DNA from 2 places in the Brevibacterium sp. OS20 genome. Region 2 is predicted to be linked to the other one. Evidence: predicted binding sites of a transcription regulator. Region 2 holds the regulator's gene; the other holds the start of a gene.
The links. The regulator LexA, encoded in region 2, represses DNA repair genes until DNA is damaged. The targets are predictions, from matches to a motif close to TCGAACANNTGTTCGA.
Positions count from the first base shown of each region.

Region 1: a site for LexA is predicted at 5,369-5,384, ahead of ACVZTU_RS17005 (HNH endonuclease signature motif containing protein). Genes of this name have one in related genera too.

Region 1 covers NZ_CM166367.1:3,804,284-3,811,286, forward strand. Annotated here, with positions in the region: gene ACVZTU_RS16975 (methylated-DNA--[protein]-cysteine S-methyltransferase) at 1-302, shown strand, start outside; gene ACVZTU_RS16980 (glycine betaine ABC transporter substrate-binding protein) at 619-1,521, shown strand; gene ACVZTU_RS16985 (Dyp-type peroxidase) at 1,590-2,900, opposite strand; gene ACVZTU_RS16990 (copper chaperone PCu(A)C) at 2,890-3,558, opposite strand; gene ACVZTU_RS16995 (hypothetical protein) at 4,000-4,695, opposite strand; gene ACVZTU_RS17000 (ferredoxin reductase domain-containing protein) at 4,763-5,245, opposite strand; gene ACVZTU_RS17005 (HNH endonuclease signature motif containing protein) at 5,475-7,003, shown strand, end outside.
Region 2 covers NZ_CM166367.1:2,593,130-2,600,132, forward strand. Annotated here, with positions in the region: gene ACVZTU_RS11610 (histidinol-phosphate transaminase) at 1-968, opposite strand, end outside; gene ACVZTU_RS11615 (LysM peptidoglycan-binding domain-containing protein) at 1,107-1,445, opposite strand; gene lexA (transcriptional repressor LexA) at 1,680-2,435, shown strand; gene ACVZTU_RS11625 (ATP-dependent DNA helicase) at 2,502-4,472, opposite strand; gene hflX (GTPase HflX) at 4,469-5,941, opposite strand; gene ACVZTU_RS11635 (class I SAM-dependent methyltransferase) at 6,071-6,685, shown strand; gene dapF (diaminopimelate epimerase) at 6,688-7,003, opposite strand, start outside.

The DNA of each region.
Region 1 (7,003 bases), 1.2 Mb from region 2:
CCGTGGACTTCGGTCAGATCTCGGACGTCGCGAGCACCGTTTTGACGACCTTGGCCGAAGAGGTCCCGGCAGGGACCACGGTCACCTACGGACAGCTCGCCGAAGCCAGCGGAACCGGGATTCCGGCGCGTGCCGTCGGCGGAATCATGGGACTCAATCCGATCCCGATCATCGTCCCCTGCCATCGTGTTGTCGCCGGTGACGGACTCGGCGGGTATTCGGGCGGGCTGCCCGGGCACGAGCTCGAGACCAAGCGGCGTCTCCTCGAGTTCGAAGACGCCCTGCCGCAGCCGCTGTTCTGACGCTGACGCTGACGCAGCGTTCTTGGCCCGCGTCTGGCTCGCTTCGGTCCCGCACCGGGCTCGTTTTGGTCCCGTTCCGTGCCGGTAGTCTGCCGCATTCAGCTGTCCGCCGGGCGGAGCTCTCCGGACACCGGTCGGGGGCCACGGCAGATCTGGAGGACGCCACTGGAAGTTACGCGAATAATGTGATTACATTGCCGTACCAACTTTTGTGATCACAAATGATCCTGCATTCACATGTTCCTGCTCGGACGATCGGAATTGCCAGAGTCGGCGGTTTCACCGCGCTCGAGCAGCCACCGCGAAGAGGAAACTGATGAAGTCACGCACAATCACCACCGTCGTCGCCGCCTGCGCGGCCCTGGGTCTCGCCCTGACCGGGTGCTCCCAGGAAGCCAGCAAGGACTCCGGCTCCGACGGCGACAAGGGCACAATCAAGATCGGCTACATCTCTTCGTGGTCCGACAGCCGCAGCACCGCGTTCCTGCTCGAGGACCAGCTCGAGAAGCTGGGATACGAGCCCGAGCTGGAGACGATCTCCGAGGCCGCGATCCTCTATGCGGGAGTGGCGAACGGCGACATCGACATCTACCCCTCCGCCTGGCCGGAGAAGACCCACAAGCAGTACATGGATGAGTACGGCGACAAGATCGAGGACATCAGCACCTATTACGACAAGGCGCAGAACACGATCGTCGTGCCCGACTATGTCGACATCGATTCGATGGATGAGCTCAAAGACAATGCCGACGAGTTCGACGGCAAGATCGTCGGCATCGAGCCCGGAGCCGGTCTCACCAAGGTGACGAAGGATTCGATGATGCCTGCCTACGACCTCGAGAAGGACTTCGAACTCGTCACCTCCTCGACCCCGGCCATGCTCACCGAGCTGGGCAATGCCATCGATGCGCAGGACGACATCGTCGTCACCCTGTGGCGTCCGTTCTGGGCGAACAATGCCTACGACGTCAAGGAGCTCAAGGATCCGAAGAACGCCATGGGCGATCCGGAGAAGATGCACTTCCTCGGTACCGAGGGCTTCAGCGACGAGTTCCCTGAGGCGTCGGAGCTCATCAAGGGGATCAAGCTCGACGACAAGACGTACGGTGAGCTCGAGGACCTCATCGTCAACGAATACAAAGAGGGCCAGGAAGGCGACGCCGTCGACCAGTGGGTCAAGGACAATCCGAAGGCCTTCGACTCCGAGATCACCGACTGAGCCGCTGCGCGAACATACGGTGCGGCCGCCGCCCCCGCTTCTGCGGGTCCGGCGGCCGCGCCGCTTTCTCAGCCGTCGAACAATTCCTGCCCGACGTACCCGTCCTCGGTCGCTCCGGGCGGGATCGCCCACACGGTCGACCCGATCGGGGTCGTCCATTCGTTGAGCAGGTCCACCTCGGCGAGTCGGCGCTGGATCGGCAGGAACTGCCGTTCGATATCGGCCTGGAACGACGCGAACAGCAGCCCCGAATCCCCACCCGCACCGGTCTCGTAGTTGAACGTGCGCCGGTGGATCTGCACCTCCGGACCCAGTCCGTCGCGGGCCCGGGCGATATGCGCGACCTGTGAGATCTTCGTCAGTCCGCGCTGATCGACGGCGGTTAAGTCCGGGACGTCGAACTCGTCCTCACCCGACAGCGGTGCCCCGGTGCCCATGGTCCGCCCGACCGCGAACTCCCGTGCCGGTCGGTCGGCCTGATCCCAGGTGTCGAGGTTCATCGCGATATCGCGCAGAACCAGCGTCGTTCCCCCGCGCATCCACACCGGCAGATGCGCACCGAGGTCGGCCGGCGGCTCCCCGCGGGCGGAGAACACCGGATTCGCGGTCTCGGTGCCCTGCCCCCAGATGGTCCGCGCGAAGTCCTCGGATCCGGGTCCAGGATTCGCAGTGCCGTCGAGCTGGCCGAAGAGGTTCCGCTGGGTCTTCCCCTCCCCTGCGCTGCCGTAGGCACGTCGAAATCCGTCCCGCTGCCAGGCCACCTCGGCGAACGATCGCGAATCCTTGAACAGCATGCGCCTGGCATGTGCCAAGGTCAGCGGGTCGTCGCCGCAGATCTGCAGGAGCAGGTCGCCCTGGCAGCGGTCCTGATCGAGGCGATCGATCGAGAACGCTTCCAAGGGCTTCAGCCAATCCGGCACGTGCTCCGTTCCGGCCAGCGCCACCAGCTCGGCTCCGAACCCGAAGGTCACCGTCAGCCGGGCAGGGTCGACGGCGAGCTCGGATTCGGAGTCGGCCAACGGCGCCTGCCCCTGCGTCAGCGCGGCCGCATCCGCGGTGAGCAGGCGCAGCCAGCGCACCGCCTCGGCGGCCTTGATCCCGGGCCCCAACGTGAACGCGATGAAGTGCGCATAGGCCTGCGGCGGGGTCTCGACCCCGGATTGATGAGTGCCGTAGAACGGCTCGGTCTGCGGCCCGTTCGCGCCATCCAGATCTCGCCGAGGCGGCCCACCGTCACCGGCGCTCGTGCCCTGTGATCCGGGACCGCGGCCGAGCGCAAATCCGGCCGTGGCACCGACGACACCTGCACCGCCGGCCGCGGCCGCCGAGGTCAGGAGACCTCGGCGGCTGAAGCCGGTGCGACCGGGCTCAGTGGTCACCGTGGTCTCCGTGATCGGAGTCCTCGTGCTCTTCGCTGTCGGCGCCGATGTGTTTGCCCTCGTCGCCGTGCTCACCATGGTCGCCGTGGTCGTCGCTGGAACCTTCAGCCTCACCGGGCGCGTAGTCTTCCTGGGCTCCGGAGTACTCCTTGGCCACGGCCGTGACCTCGACGGTCTCGTCATCGGCGGTGACGAGATCGAGCTTGATCTGCTCGCCCGGCTTGATCGCCTTCTTCAGTCCCATGATCATGATGTGATCGCCTCCGGGCTCGAAGCGGAGGCTCTCCCCGGCCGGGATGGTGAAGCCGCCCTTCTTCTCCTGCATGGACATTCCGCCTGAGCCGTCGCCTACGGTTTCGTGGAGTTCGACCATCTCCGCGTCCGCGTATTTCGCCTCGACGAGGTTGATGTCGGCGTCGGTGTTGTTCTTCAGCTCCCCGAAGACCGCGGTCATTCCGTCGTCGGCGGCCTTGACCCAAGCGCCGTCGAAGCTGAGCGCTTCGGCGTCGACTGCGCTTTCCGAGGATTCCGCCGAGGTGGAGCTGCCGCCGTCGGTCTGTGTCGAACCGGCAGCCTTGCTGTCGTCTTGGCCGCAGCCTGCCAGGCCGATGGCAACGGCGATGGGCAGGGCAAGGGCCAGGGTGATGTTCTTTCGCATGATGTCTGCACTTTCGTCATTCAGGTGCTGTCGAGCACATGTCGGCGCGCGCCGCGGTCACCTGTTGGCACAGGCAGTCCCGCGTGTCCCCCGCCGTCAGACGACGAGGATCTTCGGTCGCAGAGTCTCTGCTGCCCGAAGCTGCGGGCGCTGAGCCGCATCGCGTTCGTCCGCCTGTGTGCAGGGAACGCGGCTGACCGGCAGCGCTTTCGTGAGCCTTTGCGCAGGTCACAGTTGCCTGCGCGCAGCTCGTGCGAGTGCAAGTGCGCAGGGCATGTGCTGGCCAGGGTGCGGGTACGTGTACTCTGCGCGCAGCGGTGTGCGCGGACGTGTTCGACTGTCACCGAGGGGCGGCCCGCCGCTGTCTGGGCGGTCGCCCGAAGATGGATGGTCACCCGGGAAACCAGGTGTGGGTCGGCGCTGCAAACGCCGATTGGGATGTCAGCCGAACGCGGGAGGGCCGCGGCGGTAGTTCGGGCCGACCACCGCCGATGTGACCGGCTGCGGCACCCGGAACGAAGCGCAGAGCTTGCGGAACGGTTCGTCGGCCAGGACTCCGGCCGCCTCGGCGAGGGCTCGCAGTGCGCCGATCACCGGGCCCAGTGCCAGCTGCAGAATGCTGAGGACGATGTCCTCACCGCGTTTGAGGATCACGGCGGTGACGAGGACGGCGACGACGTGGGCGATGATCATTCCCGCCGAGGTTGCCCCGTGGCTCGCATGTCCGAGCGCGGTTGCGGCAGGACCGAGGTCAAGGGAGCCGGAGGCTGGGACGATGTGTCCGGCGTGGGCATGGAGGGCCGCCTCGGCGGAAGTGGATCCGGCACCTGCAGCTCCGGCCTGCCCGCTTCCGGATTGAGCGGTTCCCGCGTGGGTCCCCGCATGGGCGAAGGTGTGTGCGGACCAACTCATCGTCAGGTGCATGAGCACCTGTCCGAGGCCGAGCAAGCCGGCCAGAGTGAGGTAGCCCAGACGCCTGCCTGCGACGATCATCGCCGCCCAGAGGACGAGGACGAAGACGACCACAGTGCCCGGAATCGAGACGCCGCCACCGGCACCGAGGTGCATGAGCAGAGCAAGGAGAGTCGTGAAGAGGGCAGCGAAGAGCGCACGTACGGATTTCGTCCATCCGGTCATGGGCCCTCCTCTCAGCTCGCTCCCACATTCTACTCAATGTAGAACAATTTCGGGAAGGCGACTGAGCCTACATCCGCAGCCAGGTATCGGCGGTCTTCTTGACCATGGCACCGGCATCAGCGGCAGCATCCCCCCAGGCGACGAGGTTGCCATCGGGGTCAGTGGTGGAGTCGGAAAGGACGACAACGTCGAAGTTGCACACAAGACCCGCCATCGCCGAGGCGTAGACGGCTCCGGGGGTGCCCGCGGAGGACGCGTCGGCGCCGGCAATGATGATCCGGTCGACGGAGAGGTCATGCAGACCTGCGGCCAGATCGTCGACGCCCTCGAACACATCCGGACTCTCGGATCGGAGCACAAGATCCTCCTCATCGGGGACGAAGATGCTCAGCTCCTCATCGGGAGTGTCGGCGAGGTCGGCCTTCGTCGACGCGAAGATGAGCACACCGCCCACAGCGCGGGTGCGGGTGACGATATCGCCGAGGGTCTCCATGGCGTCATCGCTGGGGTAGCTGGCGTCGTCGGTGTCAATGAGGAGCAGGGCATCCATACTCCAATCGTGCCACGACCGACTGACACATTCGAAGCCGGTTCACCTCGGCCACAGCCGACACCACCCCTGACCTGCATGGACACAAAGAATCTTGTGAGCATCCTCGAACTGTGACGAACACTGAATTTGTGTTCGAAACTTTTTTCGATCATCTATGGCTTTCCATGCATTATGAGCGTACACTGGATTCCAACAACAACGATGTTGGTGAACGGAATTCATCCCCATGACCCTCACTCCCGAACGCAGCTCCGATCATTCCGATCGGAACGCCGACAACTCCTCGCAGACCAGCGGACACCCGCTGCTGGCCGACGAGGAGTGGGCAGATCTCAGCCGCTTTGCGCCCGAGGTCACCTCTTCGATCACTCAGCTGATGAGCCTCAAAGATGAGCTGCGCTCGTTCGATCGCCCCATGGGACCGGATCAGGCCATCATGCTCGCCGATGGGGTCGAGGCGATCACACGCATCAACGATGCATTGTCGACGCTCGCGCTCTCCGTCTGCGAACGTGTCGGAACACCCAGCGACTTCGGCGCCAAGTCGACGAAGTCGCTCATCGAGAACCGATTCAACCTCACCGGCGCGGAAGCGAATCGCCGCACCGATATGGCCAAGAACCTCGGCGGACGCGTCGACATGGCCGGACAGGCTCTGCCGCCTCTCTACCCTGTCGTCGCAGATGCGCTCCATGCCGGCACGGTCTCCGCCGCCCAGGCGTCTGTCATTGAAGACTGCATGCGCAAACTGCCCACGTGGGTCAGTCAGACGGTCCGCACCGACGTCGAGACGCGCTTGGTCGACAACGCGCCCAAGGTCCGTCTCAAGGACCTGCGCGAGATCTTCGGCAAGCTCATGGGCTATATCGACCCGGACGGCGCAGAGCCGAATGACTCGGCCGACCGCTCTGCGTACAACATGTCCATGCGCGCCAAGGCCAACGGCGACTGGGAGCTGCGTGGACTGCTCGACCCCGTCACCGGCGGCACTCTCAACGGACTGCTGACCTCACGGATCCAGTCTGCGGGAGAAGCCGACAAGACCGGTGCCGACTCGGCGACTGGCGCCTCCGGGATCGCGGCCGCGGGCAATCCCGCCACCGTAACCGCTGCTTCTGAGGAGACGAGCTCGCCGCTGCCAGACAAAGAGCTGCTTGAGATCGTCGACGCGGTGCTCTCCGGTGACCGATATGACGCGAAGCGAGTTCCGGAACCCGATCTCAACGCAGCTCGCACGAGCGGAAATTCGGCTGCCGTCCCCGGCGTCGGCGTTCGTGAGGACGGCGGATTCGTCGACGTCAGCGCCGAACAGCCCTCGGCGCGCGAATGGATCTACGAACGATTCGCCGGCCTCGTCACGACGATCGACAAGCAGCGGACGGCTGCAGGAGCGCCTTATGCTCTCGTCATCAACGCCACCGCCGAAGATCTGGCCAAAGGAACAGGACACGGAACCACGGGCGCCGACAATCCCATTCCCATCAAGGAACTGATGAGAAACGGCCTCAACGGCTCGCTGTTCTTCCACCTCATGAGCGACAGGGCCAAGACGATGCAGGTGGCCACAGAACAGCGCTTCGCCAATCGCAAACAGTTGGCAGTGATCACCGCCCGTGACCGAGGTTGCACCTTCCCCGGCTGTGACGCCCCTCCCGGTTGGTGCGATGCCAACCATGTGTTTCCATGGTCGCTCGGCGGAAAGACGGAGATCAATAATCTCGCGCTGCTCTGCAGCTATCACCACCACCTGCTCGA
Region 2 (7,003 bases):
GCCGGTGAGGAGATGTTCCCGAAGAGGACGAAGTTCGAATCGCTGTCGTGGACGGTGAAGCCCGCCTCGGCGAGGTGGCTCGCCATCCGGTTGCGCGAGTCGATGAGTCGGTCGACGTTGCCCAGCAGCAGCTCCGCGTGTTCGAGTGCCGTGCAGGCCAGCACCTGAGTGATCTCGGACAGGTGGTAGGGCAGACGGACGAGGCGAAGGACGTCGATGAGCTCGGGTGCGGCGATCGCGTAACCCAAGCGCAGGCCGGCACAGGCGAAGGCCTTGCTCATGGTGCGTGAGACGACGAGACGGGGCCGGCCCTCAAGCAGAGTCATCGCCGAGGACTTGGCGGGGCGGGAGAATTCCGCATACGCCTCGTCGACGATGACTATCCCTGCGCAGTTGTCATAGGCGGCGTCGATGACGTCGAGGCCGATCGAGGTGCCGGTCGGATTGTTCGGGGTGCACAGGAAGACGATGTCCGGATTCGCACGAGCCACCTCGGCGGCGACCGTCTCGGCATCGAGAGTGAAGTCGTCCTTGCGTTCGACGTGCTGCCATTCGGCACCCGTGCCCGTGGTGATGAGCGGGTGCATCGAATACGAGGGGGTGAACCCTAAGACGGTGCGGCCCGGACCACCGAAGGCCTGGACGATATGGCTGAGCACTTCGTTCGAGCCGTTGGCGGCCCAGATCATGGAGGGATCGAGGTCGACGGAGTCTCCGGCGCGTTCGTTCACACCATCCAGATAGGTGACGAGGTGTTCGCGCAGTGCGGTGAATTCGCGATCGGGATATCGATTGAGTCCTGCGAAGTGATCATCGACGGCGACGCGCATGCTATCGACGACGACGCCCGGAAGCGGATAGGCGTTCTCGTTGACGTTGAGCTGGACCGGCACATTGAGGTGCGGAGCCCCGTACGGCTTGAGGCCGACGAGGTCTGAACGCACTGGCAGAGAGTCGATGTTTCCCACGGCAATCATTCTACCGAGAGGCCCCCGCCGCCCGGGCGGCGGGTCGGGCATCGAGATCGGCCGGTCGGCTCACCCGATCGGACGGGTCAGCGCGCTGCCGGTCGGGCCGGCGCCATCCCGGTCGAGCAGGGTTCGACCTCAGCGAACGGGGACGTCGAGGGTCTGTCCCGGGTGAACCGTCGGGGTGTCCAGGTGGTTGATCTCGACGATATCGGCAACGACATCGCGGGTGTCGCGGTCGATGCCGAGATTCGAAGCCACGGTCCACAGCGATTCGCCCTCACCAACGACGACTGACTCGGCGTCGATGCCGATGCTCTCCGTCTCCGATTCGGCGACAGCAGCGGCCGAGAACGACTGGGTGGCGAGGAGGACCGCCCCGCCGATGACGACGAGAGCGACGAGCAGGGTCCGGAGAAGGCGCACAGCCTGGCGTCCACGAGGGGTCAGGTGCAGCTCGGTGTTCTGTGCAGACATCGCATTACCTCTTTCATTCGTACGATTCCACCAGTAATCGGTAGAACGTCTGTTCTATTCAACATGCCAATCGAACAAATGTCCAGTCCAACTCGAACATCTATGCGACAATGAGAGGGAACCAGCGTTGTTGATTGATCTGTCAGAACCATCTCAGTCGGCACTGACACGAGAATTTCCGAAGCGGAGATCACGGCGTTCAGCGGCAGGGAATAGAACGAAGGGGAACGAGCAATGGTTCAGAACAAACGAGGCAGAGGCAGGCCTCGCAACGAAGATGTTGCCAGCGAGATCGCTGCCGCTCGCACCGATGACGACGTCGTCCAGATCCCTGAGGGGTCATCCGGTGAGGGCGACTTCCGCCTCACTCCCCGTCAGCGTCTCGTGCTCGAAACCATCGAACGCGCCGTCGTGACCAACGGCTACCCGCCGAGCATGCGCGAGATCGGCAAGGCCGCCGGGCTGGCCTCTCTCTCCAGCGTCGCCCATCAGCTCTCCCAGCTCGAACGCCTCGGCTATGTCCGCCGTGACCCGAAGCGCCCGCGTGCCATCGAAGTGGTCAATCCGTTCGAAGAGGAAGAGGCCGAGCGCGCGAAGTACGAGGAGCTGGCCAACAACACTGTGCAGGTGCCGGTCGTCGGTCGCATCGCCGCCGGTGGCCCGATCCTGGCCGAACAGGAAGTCGACGATGTCTTCTCCCTGCCGACGCAGGTCGTCGGCTCCGGTGAGATGTTCCTGCTCAAGGTCGTCGGCGATTCGATGATCGAAGCCGCCATCTGCCACGACGACTGGGTGGTCGTGCGCAAGCAGCACACCGCTGACAACGGTCAGATCGTCGCCGCCCTGCTCGACGGCGAGGCCACGGTGAAGACGCTCAAGCGCAAGGCCGGTCAGCAGTGGCTGATGCCGCAGAACGAGAACTACGAGCCCATCGACGGCACCTACGCGCAGATCATGGGCCTCGTCGTCGCCGTCATCCGCCGCCTCTGATCTTCCGTCGGCTCTCCGCAGTCTGAACACAAAGGCCCGCGACCGATTCGGTCGCGGGCTTTTCTGTCATCCTTCGTCGGTTTCGGCCAGGCGGGCCAGACTCTTGCGAACGAGGCCGGAGTTCGTCGTCGGCCACATCCGCGGCATCGAATTGACGAGGAACCCGGCATACCGGGCCGAGCGCAGCCGCGAGTCGAGCACGGCCACCACTCCCCTGTCCTTGGTCGACCGGATAAGGCGTCCGGCCCCCTGCGCCAGGCGCAGCGCGGCATGCGTGGCCGATACGGCCATGAATCCGTTGACTCCCCGCTGGTCGGCATCGCGTGCTCGCGCCTGCATGAGCGGGTCGTCGGGACGAGGGAAGGGCAGTCGGTCGATGATGACCAGGCGGTTCGTCCGACCCGGCACATCGACTCCCTGCCACAGCGACATCGTCCCGAACAGGCACGTCTGATCGTCGGCCGTGAACTGGGAGACGAGGGCGGGCAGTCCGTCATCGCCCTGGAGCAGGATCGGGAAATCGAACTTCTTCCGCAGATGTTCGGCTGCCGCGTTCGCGCCCGCCCGCGAGGAGAACAGTCCCAGTGCACCGCCGTTCGAGGCTTCGACGAGTTCTTCGAGTTCGGTCAGCGCTTCTTCGCTCAGCCCGCTGCGTCCGGGTTTGGGCAGGTGGGAGGCGACATAGAGGATTCCCTGCTTGCCGTAGTCGAACGGGGAACCGACATCGAGGCTGTCCCATTTCGGGGCGTCGGGTCCGAAGAGTCCCAACGAGGCTGCCACCGCGTCGAAGTTCCCACCCAGGGACAGGGTCGCCGAGGTGGCCACGACCGTTGATTCCTCGAAGATGCCGTTGCGCATGGTGCCGGCCACACTCAGGGGTGCGACGACGAGGTTCGTCGTCTCTTTCTCTCTGAACGTCGAGCGCGAGAGCCAGATGACGTCGTTCTTGCCAGGGTCGCAGAAGCGTTCGGCGAGTTCGAAGATCTCCTGGCAGCGCGCCTTGGCCATCTGCCGGCCGGCGTCGGCGTCCTCGGTCTTGCCGCCGATGTCGTTGATGATCTGGCGGGCGGAGTCGCGGATCTGTGCCAGGGCCAGTCCGAGCGCCTCGCTCATGTGGAGGATGAGTCCCTCGGGCACCGAGGCCTGCGCACGTTCGAGAGCCGCCGCGGCGGAGTCGAGCAGTGACACGACTCCGTCCTGGACGGTGGTGTGTTTGCGTACCGAGCTCGTCGCGGCCGAGAGCATACTCGTGTTGATCTGCCCGGACAGGGCGCTGGTCACCCGGTCCTTGAGTTCGTGGGCCTCGTCGATGATGATGACATCGTGCTCGGGCAGCACGTTCGATTCCCCGAAGGCGTCGATGGCCAGCAGGGCATGGTTCGTCACGACGATATCGGCTTCGGCGGCTTTGTTCCGGGCGATTTCGGCGAAGCATTCGGTGAACAGCGGACAGTTCGAACCGAGGCAGTCGAAGGCGTTGACGGACACCTGTGACCAGGCACGATCGCTGACGCCGGGCAGGAGGTCGTCCCGGTCGCCGGTGTCGGTGGTCTTCTCCCAGGTGCGGATCCGCTGGATCTCCTCCCCCAGACCGGAGCGTTCGGTGGGTTTGCGTCCCGCCTCGGCGTCGGCACCGAGGTCGAAGAGCATGCCCTCGCCCTCGTCGGGGTACCCGCCGGCGAGCTTGTGCTTGCACACATAGTTTCGGCGGCCTTTGAGCAGTGCCGCCCGGGGCAGCGGATCGAGGTCCTTCTTCACGGCCTTGAACAGCCGGGGCAGGTCGCGGTGGATGATCTGCGTCTGCAGGGCCAGGGTCGCCGTTGATACGACGACCTTCCCGCCGGTGCGGGTGACGTACTCGGCTGCAGGCACCAGGTAGGCCAGCGATTTGCCGGTGCCTGTTCCCGCCTGCACGAGCAGATGGATTCCCTTGTCCAGCGACGAGGCGACCGCCTGCGCCATCTCCTGCTGACCCTCGCGTGGCGATCCGCCGATGGCGCCGACGGCGGATTCGAGGAGGGTGTCGACAGTCTTCACTCGTCGATGACCAGGTCCGGACGTTGGAATTCGCGCAGTTCGTCGACGAGCTCGGTCGGCACCTTGGCCTGCAGGCTGGTGCCCTCCGTGCCGTGCGATTCGTGTTCGACCGTACCGAGGGCGTAGATCTTCGACACGAGGTCACCGCGTTCATAGGGAATGAGCACGGTCATGTCGATGTCCGGGACGGGAAGGCGGTCCTCGATGGCCTCGATGAGGTCGTCGATCCCTTCCTTCGACACGGCAGAGACGAACTGGGCGTCGGGATACTCCGCGCGCAGGCCGGTGGTCACGGCCTCCTCGGCGATATCTGCCTTGTTGAACACGAGGAGTTCGGGGATGTCTCCGGTCTCGACGTCCCCCAGGACGTCGCGCACGGCTTGGATCTGTCCGTGCGGATCCGGGTGGGAGGCGTCGACGACGTGGAGGAGCAGATCCGAACCGGCGGCTTCCTCCAGGGTCGAGCGGAAGGCCTCGACGAGCTGATGGGGCAGGTTGCGGACGAACCCGACGGTGTCCGTGTAGGTGAAGACGAGGCCGTCGGCGGTCTTGGCCTGCCGGACGGTCGGGTCGAGGGTGGCGAACAGGGCGTTCTGCACCATCACCTCGGCGTCGGTGAGCAGGTTGAGCAGGGAGGACTTGCCCGCGTTCGTGTAGCCGACGATCGCGACTGAGGGCACGTGGTGGCGGGCGCGGTTCTTCCGCTTCGTCTCCCGCGAGGGCGCCATGGCGTTGATCTCGCGGCGCAGCTTCGACATGCGCGTACGGATGCGGCGACGATCGAGTTCGATCTTCGTCTCACCGGGTCCGCGGGAGCCGATTCCGGCACCGCCGGCGACACGGCCGCCGGCCTGACGGGACAGCGACTCACCCCAACCGCGCAGTCGCGGCAGCAGGTATTCGAGTTGGGCGAGTTCGACTTGGGCCTTGCCTTCGCGGGATTTCGCGTGCTGGGCGAAGATGTCGAGGATGAGCGCGACGCGGTCGACGACCTTGACCTTGATGACGTCCTCGAGTCCGCGCCTCTGGCTGGGGGCGAGTTCGGAGTCGATGATCACGGTGTCGGCGCCGACAGAGGCGACGACCTCGGCGAGTTCGGCGGCCTTGCCCTTGCCGAGGTAGGTGCCTGGGTCCGGCTTGTCGCGACGCTGGATGAGTGCGTCGAGGACTTCGGATCCGGCGGTTTCGGCGAGTGCGGCGAGTTCGCGGATCGAGTTCTCGGCTTCGGCCTGGGTGGTGTTCCAGATGCCGGCGAGGACGACGCGTTCGAGGCGGACCTGACGGTATTCGACCTCGGTGATGTCTTCGAGCTCGGTGGAGAGTCCGGCGACGCGGGTGAGGGCGGCGCGCTCGGCGAGGTCGAACTGGTCATCGCCCGGGGTGGTGTCGTGATCGTCGAGGGCTTGGGCGCCTCGGGAGAGCACACGGTCGAGCATCGCGTTGCGACGCTCCTTGTCTTCAGACGTCATTCATTCCTTTGTTCTCTGCCGCCCGCACGGGACTTCTCGTGCGGACGTCGTCATGCTTGCCACCGGTCGCGGCGATTCGCACCGACGGTGGTGTCCATCAATTCTCCCACAGCCGTCTAGACTGAAACGGTGTCAGAGCACTATTTCACCGAATCGCCGAGCAGCGAGGCCAAGTCGCGGGTACTCGACCTCGATCTGGCCGGCCGCGCCGTCACCGTCGAAACCGTATCCGGCACGTTCTCGCCCACTCGCCTCGACCTCGGCACGGCTGTGCTGCTGCGGCATCTGCCTCAGCCGCCGGCCGGCGATATCCTCGATCTCGGGTGCGGTTGGGGTCCGATCGCCCTGCACACGGCCTTGGATGCCCAGGAGGCCGAGGTGGATGTGCGAGTATGGGCACTCGACGTCAACTCCCGGTCCCTGGAGACCACCGCGGCGAATGCGCGCAGGCTCGGCCTCGATACGATCAACACCGTCACCGCCGCGGATGTTCCCGCTGACCTGCAGTTCGCAGCGATCCGGTCGAATCCGCCGATCCGCATCGGCAAGGAAGCGCTGCACGAACTCTTGGAGACCTGGCTGCCGCGTCTGGCGCCGGGCGGCCGCGCCGATCTCGTCGTATCGAAGAACCTCGGCGCCGATTCTCTGCAGAAGTGGATCGCCGGGATGCTTGGTGACGGGTTCGAGGTCGTGCGCACGGGATCGTCGAAGGGTTTCCGCGTGCTCACGGTCGAGCGCGACTGAGTTCAGCCGATCGTGCCGCTGGCGACGAGGACGGCTGGGCCGGCGAGGCTGACGCGTCCGCTCGTGCCCTCGGCGTTGGGTTCGATCTCGATACGCAGCTGACCGCCGGGCACGTCGACTCTCCACTGCAGAGGCGACTTCTCACCGGCCCAGTGGTGGGCTGCGATCGCTGCCGCGCAGGCTCCGGTTCCGCAGGAGCGGGTCTCACCGACGCCGCGTTCGAACACGCGCATGCGCAGGGCGCCTTCTCCCCCGGCCACATCGGATCGGGCCGGTTCCATGACGATGTATTCCACATTGGATCCCTGCGCCGGGACG